Regions from separate parts of the Geobacillus sp. FJAT-46040 genome, predicted to be linked through region 2. Evidence: predicted binding sites of a transcription regulator. Region 2 holds the regulator's gene; the other holds the start of a gene.
What was found. The regulator NrdR, encoded in region 2, represses ribonucleotide reductase genes. The targets are predictions, from matches to a motif close to AACACNATATATNGTGTT.
Positions count from the first base shown of each region.

Region 1: a site for NrdR is predicted at 2,050-2,067, ahead of CD000_RS03580 (vitamin B12-dependent ribonucleotide reductase). Genes of this name have one in related genera too.

Region 1 is NZ_NISS01000001.1:661,091-665,513, forward strand. Features, by position in the region: gene CD000_RS03565 (ROK family transcriptional regulator) at 1-423, shown strand, start outside; gene CD000_RS03570 (rhodanese-like domain-containing protein) at 480-854, opposite strand; gene CD000_RS03575 (lipoate--protein ligase family protein) at 1,064-1,900, shown strand; gene CD000_RS03580 (vitamin B12-dependent ribonucleotide reductase) at 2,153-4,423, shown strand, end outside.
Region 2 is NZ_NISS01000001.1:315,631-320,053, reverse strand. Features, by position in the region: gene dnaI (primosomal protein DnaI) at 1-135, opposite strand, end outside; gene CD000_RS01700 (replication initiation and membrane attachment family protein) at 147-1,532, opposite strand; gene nrdR (transcriptional regulator NrdR) at 1,637-2,098, opposite strand; gene CD000_RS01690 (aminotransferase class IV) at 2,166-2,564, opposite strand; gene speD (adenosylmethionine decarboxylase) at 2,688-3,062, opposite strand; gene CD000_RS01680 (glyceraldehyde-3-phosphate dehydrogenase) at 3,378-4,406, opposite strand.

The sequences.
Region 1 (4,423 bases), 350 kb from region 2:
GGCAACATCGGCTGCTGGGAAATGTATGCGTCGGAAAAATACATTGAGCGCCGTTTGGCTGAAGAAGGGCGTTCCGAATGGCTCGATGAACGCTTTTCCATCGCTGCGATGGCGTTGGCAGCAGAAAGCGATGAACAGCTGGCGCGCATTTTGGAGGAAACGGGGCGCTATCTCGGCGTTGGATTGTTGCAGGTGATTTATGCGTACAATCCAGAAGCAGTCATCATCGGCGGTCCGATTGCCCAAGCGGGCGAGTATGTGATCGGTCCGGCGCGCCAAGAAGTGAGAAAGCGAATTCTCGTCAAAAAAGAAAGCGAGCCGTCCATCATCTCCTCCAAGCTGAAAGAGAAAAGCTGCGCCATCGGCGCGGCTGCTTCGGTGCTTGAGGCGGTCGTCCTGCCGCCGGAATTTGCGGCGGTCTAGCGCATGCGAAAAGAGGCGCCTGCCTGTTTGGGCAGAGCGCCTTTTTGGTTAACGGGCTACGCTTTTTTCTTCACTTTCCCGGTCCATGTTTTAAATCCGCCTTTTAAATGGTACAAGTCGCGGTATCCTTTTCGGTAGAGCATTTGCGCGGCTCGCCCGCTGCGCAGTCCGTTTTGGCAGTACAAATAGATCGGCTGGTCTTTGCGCAATTCTTTCATGCGCATGCGAAGCTGCGTGAGCGGGATGTTGCGAGCCCCTAAAATATGTCCAGCCGCAAACTCATCCGGTTCGCGGACGTCGACGAGTTGCGCTTTTCGATAACCGGCGCGGAACTCTTCCTCTGTCAATGCTTTGACAATTCTCTTCTGCCAGAAGTACGTAATGACGGAATACACGATGATTGCGCCGAGAATAATGAGCAATGCTTCCACCCGTCATGCCTCCTTTCGCTTCGTCTGCTATTTCCTATTATATAAAGTCGCCGCCGGGAAGCAAAGAGGTTTTCGCGATGCCATTTTTCTTTCCTTCACCGGCGTTGTTTGCTAAACTAATAAAGGCGGCCAAAAGCGTCCCGCCCCTTGGCGGTGGTCGACAAGCCGCCGCAGCGTTTAGAGTATGGAACAATAGAGAAGGTGGAACGATGGCAAAAGAAGTATGGCGCTTTATCGATTCCGGCTATTGCCCGCCGGCGTTCAATATGGCGCTCGATGAGGCGCTTCTCGATTGGCACAGCGAAGGCAAAATTCCGCCGACGGTCCGCTTTTATGGCTGGAATCCGCCGACGTTGTCGATTGGTTATTTCCAAAAAGTGGAGAAAGAAATTGATTTAGAGGCGGTCAAACGGCACGGCCTCGGCTTTGTCCGTCGGCCGACCGGCGGGCGCGGCGTCCTGCACGATAAAGAATTGACATACAGCGTGATCGTCTCCGAGTCGCACCCGGCGATGCCGAAGACGGTGACGGAAGCATACCGCGTCATTTCGCAAGGAATTTTAGAGGGATTTCGCTATCTTGGGTTGGATGCGTATTTTGCCGTGCCGAAAACGGAAGAAGAGAAGGCAGATTTGCGCAGCCCGCGCTCGGCCGTTTGTTTTGACGCGCCGTCATGGTACGAGCTTGTCGTTGAGGGGCGGAAAATCGCCGGCAGCGCGCAAACGCGGCAAAAAGGCGTCATTTTGCAGCACGGATCGATTTTGCTTGATCTGGACGAAGAGCTGCTGTTCAGCTTGTTTAAATATCCAAACGAGCGGGTGAAAGAGCGTCTGCAGCGCGATTTTAAAAAGAAGGCAGTCGCGATCAATGAGTTGACGAGCCGCACGGTGACGATCGAGGAAGCGAAAGAGGCGTTTTACAAAGGATTTGAAAAGGGATTGAACATCGTATTGGAACCGTACACGCTCACCGCCGAAGAGCGGGCGTACGTTGAAGAGCTGGCGCGGGCGAAATACGAAAGCGACGAATGGAACTTCAAGCGCTGAGCAGCGACGCGGTAAATCGTTCGTTTTCCGGCAAAAACAGCGGCACTCCCCCGTTTTTCTCCGCTTTTCGCCGTGTTTTGTTTTTTTGCTTGACAAAATGAAATCATTTGTTCTCTTTAACAATATATAGTATGATTTTCATAAAAAATCATACTATATATTGTTTTTTTCTGTTTGATATGGTAAGGTAGAGAAGACAGGACAACTTTGCCAAAAACATGAGAGATTATATAAAAGAGGAGAGATAGGAGAATGACGGTGGCGTCGTCCGAAAAAATGAAAATCAATATTGACAAGCTGAACGAGGATATCCGCCTATTTCCGCAAGTGCATCCGATTATGCCGGATATGCACATCACCCATAAAGGCGTATCCCGTTTGGTCATGCTTGACCGGTATTCATTCAAAGATACGGAAAAGCTGACGCTCACACCGGGCGATTTCGTCGTGTTGACGATCAAGGAGGACCCGAAATTCCCAGCCCGCGGTCTCGGTTTTATCGTCGATATTGACTGGGAGGCGAAAAAAGCGCGCGTGTTGATTGAAGACGAATACCGGCACGTGCTCGAAGGGGAAGAGGCGGAGACCGGCATTGTGGTTCGGTCGCTCGACATTATTGATAAGCCGCTCGAGATTTTCTATGAGCAAATCGCCAAGCGCAATGCGACTGGGCTGGCGGCGGTGGAAAAGACAGAAGAAAAGCGGAAAGAGTGGTTCGAAAAGTTTTATCAAGAGCTCGCAAGCTTGAATTTTGTTCCGGCCGGCCGTGTGTTGTACGGGGCGGGTTCGGGCAAGGAAGTGACGTATTTCAACTGCTATGTGATGCCGTTTGTGAAAGACTCGCGCGAAGGAATTTCCGAACATCGGAAGCAGGTGATGGAAATCATGAGCCGCGGCGGCGGCGTTGGGACGAACGGCTCGACATTGCGGCCGCGCCATACGCTTGCGCGCGGGGTGAACGGCAAATCGTCCGGGTCGGTCTCGTGGCTTGACGATATTGCGAAGCTGACCCACCTTGTCGAGCAAGGTGGCTCCCGCCGCGGCGCCCAAATGATTATGCTTGCTGACTGGCACCCGGACATTATCGAATTCATCGTCTCGAAAATGCAAAACCCGCGCATTTTGCGCTACCTGCTCGAAAATATGGAAGACGAAGGCATCAAAAAAGCAGCGCGCGACAAACTGAAATTTACGCCGCTCACCGAGCGGGAGCGGGCGATGTATGAAGCGATCGTCCGATACAAGAACGCGCCTGACTACGGCGGTTTCACTGAAGAAATCATCAAAGACGCCGAAGAAAAACTGCGCACCGGCGGTACATATACGGTGCACAACCCAGACTTTTTGACCGGTGCGAACATTTCCGTCTGCCTGACGAAAGAGTTCATGGAAGCGGTCGAAAAGGACGAAGAATACGCGCTCCGCTTCCCGGACGTGGAAACCTATTCCGAAGAGGAAATGCGCATTTACAACGAAAAATGGCATGAAGTCGGCGATGTACGCGAATGGGAGAAAATGGGCTATCGCGTCCGCGTCTACCGGAAAATCCGCGCCCGCGAACTGTGGAAGCTGATCAACATTTGCGCGACGTATTCAGCCGAGCCGGGCATTTTCTTCATCGACAACGCCAACGAAATGACGAACGCCCGCGCGTACGGGCAAAAAGTCGTTGCGACCAACCCGTGTGGGGAACAACCGTTGGCACCGTATTCGGTGTGCAATCTGGCCGCCATTAACTTGGCGAACATGGTGGACAAAGAACGGAAGGTCATTGACTACGAAAAACTGAAACGCACGGTCGAAATCGGGGTGCGGATGCAAGACAACGTCATTGACGCCACGCCGTACTTCCTTGAGGAAAACAAAAAACAAGCGCTCGGCGAGCGCCGCATCGGCCTTGGCGTCATGGGGCTTGCAGACTTGCTCATTTACTGCGAAAAAGCGTACGGCTCTGAGGAAGGAAACCAGCTTGTCGATGAGCTGTTCCGCACGATCGCCACGACCGCATACCGGGCATCGATCGAGCTGGCGAAAGAAAAAGGCAGCTTCCCGTTTCTTGTCGGCGAAACGGAGGAAGAGACGCGCAAGCTGCGTGAAGCGTTCATCAACACCGGCTACATGAAACGGATGCCGGAAGATATTCGTCAAGATATTTTGAAATACGGCATCCGCAACTCGCACTTGCTGACGGTGGCGCCGACAGGATCGACGGGAACGATGGTCGGCGTCTCAACCGGGCTTGAGCCGTACTTCTCGTTCTCGTACTACCGGAGCGGGCGCTTGGGCAAATTTATCGAAGTGAAAGCGGACATCGTCCAAGAATATTTGGACAAACACCCGGAAGCCGACCCGAACCACTTGCCGCCTTGGTTTGTGACGGCGATGGACTTGCCGCCGGAAGCGCACGCCGATGTGCAGTGCATCATTCAACGCTGGGTCGACTCGAGCTTGTCGAAAACGGTCAACGCGCCGAAGGGCTACACCGTCGAGCAAGTGCAAAAAGTGTACGAGCGTTTATGGCGC
Region 2 (4,423 bases):
CAATTGCCGTTCGTGCGCCCGCAAAAACGGCTGCACGTCCGGATGCTCCAAAATGTAGCGTTTCATTTGTTCGTAGCGTTGTTTAAACCGTTGATTGCCAAGCAACCGCTGCAACAGGTGGTTTACTCGTTCCATGGCTTTTCCCTCTATGATTCATCACGGTATTTTTTCAGCCGTTCCTCAAGCTCTTTGCGCGCCTGTTCGACGTCAAAATCATCATCATCCGGCTGGCTGTAATCCATGTTCAGCCAGTCCGGGACGATTTCCGTGCGCACGACTTTGCGCACCGTCCGCGTCCCTTTTTCCTTTTCGTTCGCCCAGTTTTGGTATGTTTTCGCCTCTTCTTTCGCCAGTTCCATTGCTTCTTTCACGGTTTTCACCTTTTTGCGCGCCCAATGGCTGGCGATTTTTTCTACGTATTTTTTCGACAGCTTCATATTCGTCCGGAGCATGACATAATAAATGAGCACGTTGACAACTCCGGGGAGCAGCTGCTGCTGGAACATAATGTCTTCGATCAACTGCAAATCAGCAAGCGACGGCTCAGCGCCGCCTGAAATCTCTTTCAGCAGCTGGCGCGGGGAAATTGTTTCCAGCTGTTTCATTAGTTGCTCCTCTTTTGTGCGCGGTTCGATGTTTTCCATCGTCCGGTAGGCGAGCGGCTGCACTCGTTCGACGAGGCGCGGCTCGACACCGCCATGTTCGAGCTCATACCATTCGCGCGCCGCCCGGCGCAACGCGTCAATATCGATATGATAGGCCGGATCGATGACGCCAAGGACCAGTTTTTGCATCTCAAGCGGCGGAATGCCGTATAAAAACGCCAGCTTTTTAATCGCTTCCTTCACTTTCGCTGTCACAGCCCGGCGCGGCACAAGCTGCTTGGACAGGCCGGCAAAAAACAGCTCAAAGTCGAATACATCATCATCGAGCACATACGACGCCTCATCCCGCCTGATGTGATCCTTCCCTTCAAGCAGCTCGGGCCCGGCTTCTTCGCTGAGGCCGGCGACGATTTGTTCAGCGGGCACGGCCGAAAACACGTCGGAAAACGACCGCGTCACCTGGGTGAATTTCGTTTCATCAATGGAAGGACGGGCAAAAAAGTTGCTCAGCTGGATAAACAAGTGGCGGCCGACTTGCCGGTGCAAAAAAACGCTCAACATCTCGTCGCGGAAAAACTGGTCTGGCGCCAGCGGCGGACGCAGCTCATAAAGAAACAGCTTCGGTTCATCCGCCTCTGGAGCGTGGACGTATGTGTTGAGCAGCCCGATTCCTTCGAGTTTCAACCGTTCGCTGTAAATGTCCGGCAGTCCGCACTGCATGAGCGCCATAAGCCGATGATGGGTCGCTTCCTGGCCGTCAAGCAGCTCAAGCTCCCCCCAAAGCGTCATATAAAGCGCCAACGCCTGGCAGCCGATGAGCGGCTGGTAAAGCAGCGTCAGCACTTTACGGTCCACCTCTTGCAACACCCCACGGCTTTGCACGGTATAACGGTCGACAGCAATCAGCTCTTTCCAATGGTGCTGCATCGCTCCGACCTTCCATTCCGCCGTATTCGTTTCAAACCGGCTCTCCCCTTTCCTGCCGAAAAGACGTTGAAAAAAGGGCTTGCCGCCTAACGCCAAAGCCCTTTTTACCGTTGCCCTTTTTTGATCAGCTCTTTCAGTTCTTCAATGAACACATTAATATCTTTAAACTGCCGATAGACGGAAGCGAAGCGGACATAGGCGACCTCATCGATGTGTGACAGGCGCTCCATCACCATTTCGCCGATCGTTTCGCTTTTCACTTCCGAGACGCCTTGATTGCGCAGTTCGCGCTCAATTTCCTGCGTCACTTTTTCAAGCTCCTCGAGCGCCACCGGCCGCTTCTCGCACGCTTTGATCAAGCCGCGCAAAATTTTCTCCCGGCTGAATTCTTCGCGCGTTCCCTCTTTTTTCACAACAATCAGCGGCGGCTCCTCGATCCGCTCAAACGTCGTAAACCGATAATGGCACTGTTCGCACTCCCGCCGGCGGCGGATCGAACGACCCTCTTCAACCGGGCGCGAGTCAAGCACGCGCGTGCCTTGATGATGGCATGAAGGACATCGCATAACATCCACTCCGTTGATCTTCTTATTTTCTATCATACCGGAATGGACGAAAGCAGACAAGATATAGTTAGCTGTTCAGTCCGGAACCGATATAAGGCAGGCGGGCGTCGAGCTTCCGATACAAATCGAGAATGACCGCCCGGCTATGCCCAAAATCAAACGGCAATAGCTTCGTCTCCGTCGTCGCGGAAAAGTCGACCGCCGTTTCAAACGGCCGCACGGAAATGACGGTAGCGACGATGAACAACTTTTTGCCGCGCTTTGTTTGCGCACAAATTTCGCCGCGCTCTTCGGAAACAGAAACGAGCTCGGCGCCGGGCAGCGACGAGAGCAGCTCCTTGACCGCATCGATGACGGCGCGGTTCGTCGCTTTGTAATAATGGCTTCTTAGCTCTTCATCTTCATGATTTTCCCGCGTTTCACAATGGTTTGTGAAGGCGTATTTGAGTGTTTTCCACATGCTCATTGCCACGTCTCCCTAGTCATTCTTTTTCTTCCATCATACCATGATTTTCGCCGCTGTTGCACCGCCGAGGGCGCAAAAAAAGGAGCGTTTCGCTTACGCTCCTTTCGGTTTATCATTATCCAATTACAGCGCCTGCGCCTTTTTCACTTCGATCGGGCGCATGCCGCGCGGAAGTTCAATCGTTTCCCGCGTTTGCGCGCCCAGCATTTCGGCAATGTAATCGGCGGCAATCGTCGGGTCTAAATGGCCGCATGTATACACATCAATGCTCGCATAGCCGTGTTCGGGAAACGTGTGAATCGTCAAATGCGATTCCGAAATAATGACAACCCCGCTTACGCCTTGCGGAGCGAATTTATGGAACGCCACTTCGCGAATCTCCGCTCCCGACTTTAACGCGGCGTCAACGAACGTTTTTTCAATAAAATCAATATCATTCAGTTTGTCAAAGTCGCATCCCCAAAGTTCCGAGATAACGTGACGACCCATCGTGTCCATGAAAAGAATCCCCCTTTAACCAATTTTCTCAAACAAATAAAAAAACAGAAGGTGAGTTGCAAAATGGCATGTATAACTACCACGGGGGAAAGTTAGTCCTAAGAGGTCCTAACCCTTTAAGTAGTCACATTACCCTTGCCGTTAAGAAGTTCACGAGACATAGTATACTTTGTTTAGGGGGTTTTTGCAACAGGCTTTTTTAATTTTTTTTGCATAAAAAAGAGAAAAAGCGCCCACTCCCGCACCGTGGCCCGATCCGTTTGTGCGGATCGCAAAAGCCATAGCGCAGGCGGCGCGCTTCACATCGAACCGCTGTTACGCATTGACGCTGAGACGCTCATTCATTTTGGCCGCGACAAGATGGGCTAAATCAACGACGCGGCACGAATAGCCCCATTCATTGTCATACCAAGCGAGCACTTTCACTTTTCGCCCTTCCATCACCATCGTCGACAGGCCGTCGATAATCGCAGAATGCGGATTCGTATTGAAATCGATCGAGACAAGCGGCTCCATCGTGAAATCCAAGATGCCTTTCAATGGGCCGTTGGCAGCGCGGATCAGCGCCTCGTTCACCTCATCAACCGTCACATCGCGCTTCAAGTCGACGACCAAGTCGACGAGCGAGACGTTCGGCGTCGGGACGCGGAGCGCCATGCCATGAAGCTTCCCTTTTAAATGCGGCAGCACTAGGCCAAGCGCTTTCGCCGCTCCCGTTGTCGTCGGGATGATCGACTGCGCGCATGAGCGGGCGCGGCGCAAATCTTTATGCGGGTTGTCGATGTTTTTTTGGTCGTTCGTATACGCGTGAACCGTCGTCATCAGGCCGTTTTCAATCCCAAACGCTTCATCGAGCACTTTGACGACCGGAGCCAAACAGTTTGTCGTACACGAGGCGTTCGAAATGATGAAATGGCGGTCGATGTCAAGCATATGCTCGTTGACGCCAACAACGATCGTCACATCTTCATTTTTGCCCGGGGCGGTTAAAATGACGCGCTTCGCCCCTGCCTCAAGGTGAAGGCTCGCCTTTTCACGATCGTTGAATTTTCCGGTCGCTTCAATCACAATATCGATATCAAGCTCTTTCCACGGCAGCTGTTTCGGGTCGCGCGAGTTTAACAGCCTCACTTTTTTGCCGTTGACGAGCAGGCCGTCTTCCAAGGCGATGACCTCACCGTCAAATTTACCGTGGTTTGAGTCATATTTCACTAAATGGGCTAACGTTTCCGGCGGATAGCTGGCGTTCACCGCCACAATGTCGAGATCAGGGGAATTGATGGCGCGCCGGAACACCATCCGTCCGATTCGTCCGAAACCGTTAATCGCCACTTTCGCCTTCATTCACTTTGTTCTCCTCT